Regions from separate parts of the Streptomyces sp. NPDC031379 genome, predicted to be linked through region 3. Evidence: riboswitches for the same ligand, from Rfam matches in the RefSeq annotation. Region 3 holds a riboswitch; each other region holds the start of a gene.
What was found. A riboswitch is a leader RNA that binds a small molecule or an ion and turns the genes downstream of it on or off. The one in region 3 is predicted to bind S-adenosylmethionine.
Positions count from the first base shown of each region.

Region 1: another riboswitch for S-adenosylmethionine. It lies ahead of thrC (threonine synthase); the one in region 3 lies ahead of ACZ5CW_RS20845 (aminotransferase class V-fold PLP-dependent enzyme).
Region 2: another riboswitch for S-adenosylmethionine. It lies ahead of ACZ5CW_RS29865 (amino acid ABC transporter permease); the one in region 3 lies ahead of ACZ5CW_RS20845 (aminotransferase class V-fold PLP-dependent enzyme).

Region 1 is NZ_JBVIIT010000001.1:136,743-138,997, forward strand. It holds gene ACZ5CW_RS00705 (alpha,alpha-trehalose-phosphate synthase (UDP-forming)) at 1-33, opposite strand, end outside; gene ACZ5CW_RS00710 (glucosyl-3-phosphoglycerate synthase) at 125-1,069, opposite strand; SAM riboswitch class I at 1,242-1,407, shown strand; gene thrC (threonine synthase) at 1,425-2,255, shown strand, end outside.
Region 2 is NZ_JBVIIT010000023.1:73,497-75,751, reverse strand. It holds gene ACZ5CW_RS29870 (glutathione S-transferase C-terminal domain-containing protein) at 1-276, shown strand, start outside; SAM riboswitch class IV at 354-464, shown strand; gene ACZ5CW_RS29865 (amino acid ABC transporter permease) at 834-1,814, shown strand; gene ACZ5CW_RS29860 (amino acid ABC transporter ATP-binding protein) at 1,811-2,255, shown strand, end outside.
Region 3 is NZ_JBVIIT010000013.1:234,776-237,030, forward strand. It holds gene ACZ5CW_RS20845 (aminotransferase class V-fold PLP-dependent enzyme) at 1-942, opposite strand, end outside; SAM riboswitch class IV at 1,086-1,202, opposite strand; gene trpD (anthranilate phosphoribosyltransferase) at 1,277-2,255, opposite strand, start outside.

The sequences.
Region 1 (2,255 bases), on a different contig from region 3:
GACCAGCACCTCAGCACCGTGCGTGGAAGCCATAAGCCTCAACCTAGCCCGGCCCGGAAACGCTCAAACGTACGGTCCACCCCGGAAGGGGCTGTATACGGCCGTTCTTCCGCGTTCACACGCCTCACGCCACCCGGCGTGCCGCGTACTCCGCGATCTCCGCCATCGGCGGCCGCTCCTCGGTGTCCACCGAGTAGGTGCGCGGCTCGAAACCGTCCTCGCCCCGCTCGAACTGGGTCAGGGCGGGCCGGACCAGATGCCCGCGGGCCAGCCGCAGCTGGGCCGTGCGGTAGATCGCCGCCGCCATCCGGCCGAGCGCCTGCCCGTCCTGGTGCCGGTGCTTGCGCACCCCCACGTCCACCTGGGCCAGCGCGTCCAGGCCCACCAGGTGCAGGGCGTCCACCAGCATGCCCAGCTCCACGCCGTAGCCGACCGGGAACGGCAGCTGTTCCAGCAGGGAGCGGCGGGCCGCGTACTCACCGCCCAGTGGCTGCACGAAGCCGGCCAGCTGGGGCCAGTGCATGTTCAGCAGCGGGCGGGCCATCAGCTCGGTGACCCGGCCGCCCTGCCCCGCCGAGCCCCCCAGCGGGCGGTCGTACATGCCCTTGACCAGGTCCACCCCGGGGTCGGTGAGCAGCGGACCGACGATCCCGGAGACGAAGTCCGAGGAGAACTCCCTCAGGTCCGCGTCGATGAAACAGAGAATGTCCCCGCCGGTGACGAGCAGCGATCGCCACAGGACTTCACCCTTACCGGGGACGGTGGGAATGCGCGGCAGGATGTCGTCGCGGTGGACGACCCGGGCGCCCGCGGCGGCGGCGACCGCCGAGGTGCGGTCGGTGGAACCCGAGTCGACGACGACGATCTCGTCGACGAGCGGGATCTGCTCCACGAGGTCGTGACGGACGACCGCGACGATGTCGCCGACCGTCTCCTCCTCGTTGAGCGCGGGCAGCACGACGCTGATCGTCTGCCCCGTGCGCTGCTTGGCGGCCAGTATCCGGTGGAGAGGGCGATCGGTCACGGACCAGGAGCGGGTGGCCAGCCAGCGCTCGACTTCTTCCAGCACGGTCTGCGGCTCCTCACTGTTCGTGATCACACGCGGTGACGCCGTGCGGCGCCTCTGTGATCCATCTCGCGGTTCGGACGACTATCTCAACTGTCCTGGCCTTCGGTTACAGTCTTGAACAACGCCGATGACCATCGCATGTCGGGGGTCACCGGCGTACACAACCGCATACAGCTCATCCAGAGGGGCAGAGGGACACGGCCCGATGAAGCCCCGGCAACCCTCCAGCCGGTTCTCGTAGATCAGAGCGCTCCGTTCTGATCGTCTCCGCGAGGCTCCCGGCTAGGGAAGGTGCCAAATCCGTCTCACGGCGAGATGCGTCGTGAGGAAGATGAGGAGAAAGGGCCTCGCCTCCATGGCTGTGCAGACAGTTGCAAGCACCAGCAATCCCGCCGTCGACCTCGGTCCCGCCGCCGCCCTGAGCTGTCGCGAGTGCGGTCACCGCGTGCCCCTCGGCCCGGTCTTCGCGTGCGAGGAGTGTTTCGGCCCGCTGGAGATCGCCTACGACTTCTCCGCCTACGACACCGAAGAGCTGCGCGCGCGCATCGAGGCGGGCCCCGCGAACATCTGGCGTTACGCGCCCCTGCTGCCCGTCCCCGCCGACGTGGCCGACAAGCCCAACCTCAACCCGGGCTGGACCAAGCTCGTCAAGGCCGACAACCTCGCCCGCGAACTGGGCGTCACCGGGGGCCTGTACGTGAAGGACGACTCCGGCAACCCGACGCACTCCTTCAAGGACCGTGTCGTCGCCCAGGCCCTGGAGGCCGCCCGCGCCTTCGGCTTCACCACGCTCTCCTGCTCCTCCACCGGCAACCTCGCCGGTGCCGTGGGCGCCGCCGCCGCCCGGGCCGGCTTCCGCTCTTGCGTGTTCATCCCGCACGACCTGGAGCAGGGCAAGGTCGTCATGGCCGCGGTCTACGGCGGCGAGCTCGTCGGCATCGAGGGCAACTACGACGACGTGAACCGCTTCTGCTCCGAGCTGATCGGTGACCCCGCCGGTGAGGGCTGGGGCTTCGTCAACGTCAACCTGCGGCCGTACTACGCGGAGGGCTCCAAGACCCTGGCGTACGAGATCTGCGAGCAGCTCGGCTGGAGGCTCCCGGACCAGATCGTGGTCCCGATCGCCTCCGGTTCCCAGCTCACGAAGATCGACAAGGGCCTTCAGGAGCTGATCAAGCTCGGTCTG
Region 2 (2,255 bases), on a different contig from region 3:
GACATCGAGCTGTGGGTGACCCTGGTGCAGCTCGACACCGTCCACCGCTGTCACCTCGACGCCTCCGCCGTACACCGGATCGCCGACCACCGCACCCTGTGGGCCTACGCACGCCGGCTGGCCGCCCACCCCGCCTTCGGCCGCCACCTCGACCTGGACGGCATCTCCCGCCGCCACCACGGCCGTTGCCAGGGTCTGGAGGCCGCCGGCGCAGCTGTCCAGATCCTGGACTGGGTCGGCCACGCGGGGGATGCACCGGACGCTTTCCGCAGGTGAGAGCGGGCTCCGTACGTCCACTTCGCGGACGGCCGTTGACATTCGAACGGGCAACTGCCTTACTTACGGCTCAGAACGGTCATGAGCGTCAGCGCCAAGCCCTGGCTCGCTGACCGGCAACCCTCGCATCGCGGTGGGGTGCCCCAGGTGACGACCGGACCGGACGACGTTTTCGGTAAGCGCGAGGCCCCGCGGGGCCGGAACAGTGACAGGTGACGCCATGTACGCAGCTCCCAGGACGGCCGCGAGCCGCCCTCAGGGCTGCGTACCGTCGCGCGCCCAGCTCCTCGTCGCCAACCGCGCCGTCGATCTGCTCCGCGTCAACAGCGCACTGTGTACCGCACCGGGCTCTGCCCGCTGTCGGGGCTGACGCAAGCTTCCCAGCCCCCCGCGTCCGTCACGCACACCGTCCGTGTGGTGTGCCGTTGTCCGCCCAGCTCCCGGTTCCGCGCGTTCCCGTGTGCCACCTCGTGCCGCAGTGCCCCGTGCCGTAGTGCCGTCGTGACCCGCGCCCGCTCGCCGCCGTCCCGGGGTGTCCGATTCCGCCGGAGCCCGCCATGAGTGAACCCCCAGGCGCCGCCCTCTCCCTAGCCGAGGCGCCCGCCCCCGACGTACCGTCAAAACCCCTTACCGCACAACGGGTTCAGCCATTGCGCCGACCCGGCCGGTGGATCGTCACCGCCGTCGTCCTCGTGCTCGTCGCGCAGATCCTGCACGGACTGGTCACGAACCCGTTCTACCAGTGGGACCGCTTCCGCTACTGGTTCCTGCGCCCGGCCGTTCTCGACGGCCTCGTCGTCACCCTCGAAGTGGCCGCCCTGAGCGCCGTGCTGGGGCTGGCCGGCGGAATCGTGCTGGCGCTCGGCCGGCTCTCGGGCAGCCCGGTGCTGCGCGCGGTCAGCTGGACGTACACCTGGCTGTTCCGCTCCGTACCGCTGATCGTGGTGCTGATCTTCCTGTACAACTTCAGTGCCCTGTACCAGACGCTGAGCCTGGGTGTGCCGTTCGGTCCCGCCTTCGTCCGCTTCGACGAGTCCAAGCTCGCCACCGACATGGCCATCGCTGTCGTCGGCCTCAGCCTCAACGAGTCCGCCTACGCGGCCGAGGTGGTCCGCGGCGGTCTCCTCTCCGTCGACCAGGGGCAGCACGAGGCGGCGTCCGCGCTCGGCCTGCCCAAGGGCTACCAGTTCCGCAGGATCGTCTTCCCGCAGGCCCTCAGGTCCATCACCCCGAACTACGTCAACCAGCTGATCGGCCTCGTCAAGAGCACCTCCCTGGTGTTCTACGTGTCCCTGCTCGACCTGTTCGGCACGGTGCAGACGATGGGCAACACCTACCCCGGTGACGTCGTGCCGCTGCTGCTGGTCGCCACCGTCTGGTACCTGATCCTGACCAGCGCCGTGTCCGTCGTCCAGTTCTACGTCGAGCGGCACTACGCCCGGGGCGCCACCCGCACCCTGCCGCCGACACCGTTGCGCAGAGCCCGGGCCGGCCTGGCCGACCTGCGGGCCCGGCTGCGCAGGGAGGCCGCCGTATGACCAGCGCCCAGCTCCGCGAGAAGGCCGCCCCCGCCGCGATCGAGGTGCACGACGTCCACAAGTGGTACGGCGCCCACCGCGTCCTCGACGGCATCGACCTGACCATCCGCCCCGGCGAGGTCACCGTGATCCTCGGACCGTCCGGCTCCGGCAAGTCGACGCTGCTCAGGGTCGTCAACCACCTGGAGAAGCCCGAGATCGGCCACGTCAGCGTGGGCGGCGAACTGATCGGCGTGCGGCGCCACGGGGACCGCCTCAAGGAACTCAGCGAGCGCACCATCCTGGCCCAGCGCAGCCGGATCGGCTTCGTCTTCCAGAACTTCAACCTCTTCCCGCACCTGACCGCCCTCGACAACGTCGCCGCCGCGCCCGTCGCCACCGGCCGGCTGGCCAGGCCGGCGGCCGAGGAGCTGGCCCGCGAACTGCTCGGACGCGTGGGCC
Region 3 (2,255 bases):
GAGGGACTCCCAGCCGGCCTCGGTGAGGGCCTTGCAGGCCGACGCGATGGAGTGGGCACCGATGACGTTCGGGGAGCCGGCCTCGTGGCGGGCGGCGCTCTCGTGCCACTCCACGTCCACTCCCCCGTCGGTGCGCCGGGTGACCTTGCGGCTGGCGCCGCCGCCCGCGAGGTACGGCTCGGCCGCCCGCAGCCAGTCGGCGCGGCCGGCCAGGACACCGGAGCCGAAGGGGGCGTACAGCTTGTGCCCGGAGAAGGCGACCCAGTCGACGTCCAGGTCGCGGATGTCCACCGGGTGGTGCGGGGCGAGCTGGGCGGCGTCGAGGACGATCCGGGCGCCGTGCGCGTGGGCCGCGGCGGCCAGCTCACGCACCGGCCACAGCTCGCCGGTGACGTTGGAGGCGCCGGTGACGCAGACCAGGGCCGGGCCGTGGCCCCCTTCGGTGGACGCAGTGCGGTCGGCCAGCGCCCGCTCCAGGGTCTCGACGGCCTGCCACGGGGTGCGCGGGGCATCGAGGTAGGTGACCTCGGCGTCCTGCCAGGGCAGCAGGGAGGCGTGGTGCTCGGTCTCGAAGACGAAGACCTGGCAGCCGGCCGGGAGAGCGCGGGCGAGGAGGTTGAGGGAGTCGGTGGTCGACCGGGTGAAGATCACCTGGTCGCTCTCCCGGCAGCCGAGGAACTCGGCGACCGCCTTGCGGGCGTTCTCGAACAGCTCGGTGGAGAGCTGGGAGAGGTAGCCGGCACCCCGGTGGACGCTGCCGTAGTAGGGGGCGTAGGCGGCGACGTCGTCCCAGACCCGCTGCAGGGCGGGGGCGCTGGCCGCGTAGTCGAGAGCGGCGTAGGTGACTTCGCCGCCCGTCACGAGCGGGACGGTGACATCACGGCCCAGAACGGGCAGAGGGGCACAAACGGTCTGGTCGACGGCAGCGGTGGAGACAGACATGGGGAACTCCCGTGAGGACGTACGCGAAAGGCGCGTACGGAAGAAAGGTGAAAGGGGGGTGCGGAGGCGGGGCTCTGCGGCCCTATCGCATTCGCTTGCTCACGGAAGGCTCCCTCGTACGACCAGGACCCCTGGGTTCGAGGGGTCCGCGCTTGCCGTAGACCTCGCTGCCTACGACCTGGTCTTCACCCGGGGCACCCCGCCACGGACGGAGGGTTGCCGGACAGTCGGCCGGGGCCTCATGACTGTCACTCATGACCTGATACGGGAACGTACGCGAAATGATCGTCGTCCCGCAACCCGTGTCCGGATCGCGGGACGATCGACGGTGTCGTCAGGCGTTGCTCGCCGCCACCCATCTCTCCAGCGCCCGCTTGGCCGCGCCCGAGTCGATCGACTCCCGCGCCTCGGCCATACCGGCGCTCAGCTGGTCGGCGAGGGGTGCGTCCGTCGGCCGCAGAGCGGCGAGCGCGGCCGCCGAGTTCAGCAGGACCGCGTCCCGCACCGCGCCCTGCTCGCCGTCCAGCAGACGGCGGGCGACCTCCGCGTTGTAGGCAGCATCGGCGCCGCGCAGGGCGTCCACGGGGACGAGGTCGATGCCCACGTCCCGCGGGTCGAAGGTCTCCTCACGGACCTCGCCGTCGCGGACCACCCACACCCGGGAGGTGGCGGTGACGGTCAGTTCGTCGAGGCCGTCGTCGCCGCGGAAGACCAGCGCGGAGTTGCCGCGCTCGGCGAGGACACCGGCCACGATCGGCGCCATGCGCGGGTCGGCCACGCCGACCGCCTGGGCGCGCACCTTGGCCGGGTTGGTCAGCGGACCGAGCACGTTGAAGGTCGTCCGGATGCCCAACTGGCCGCGGGCCGCGGCCACATGGCGCAGGGACGGGTGGAACTTCACCGCGAAGCAGATGGTGATGCCGGCCTCTTCGGCGACCTCGGCGACCCGCTTGGGGGTCAGGTTCAGATTGATCCCGAGCTTCTCCAGGACGTCGGAGGACCCGGAGGCGGAGGACGCGGCACGGTTGCCGTGCTTGACGACCTTCGCCCCGGTGCCCGCGACGACGATCGAGGACATCGTGGAGATGTTCACCGTCTTGGCACCGTCTCCGCCGGTGCCGACGATGTCGACCGCCGGGCCCGGCACCTCGATCACATTGGCGTGCTCGTACATCGTCCGGACGAGTCCGGAGATCTCCGCGACCGTCTCACCCTTGGCCCGCAGTGCCACCATGAAGCCGGCGATCTGGGCGTCGGTGGCCTCACCGCGCATGATCAGGTCCATCGCCCACGCGGTCTCGTCGGCGGAGAGA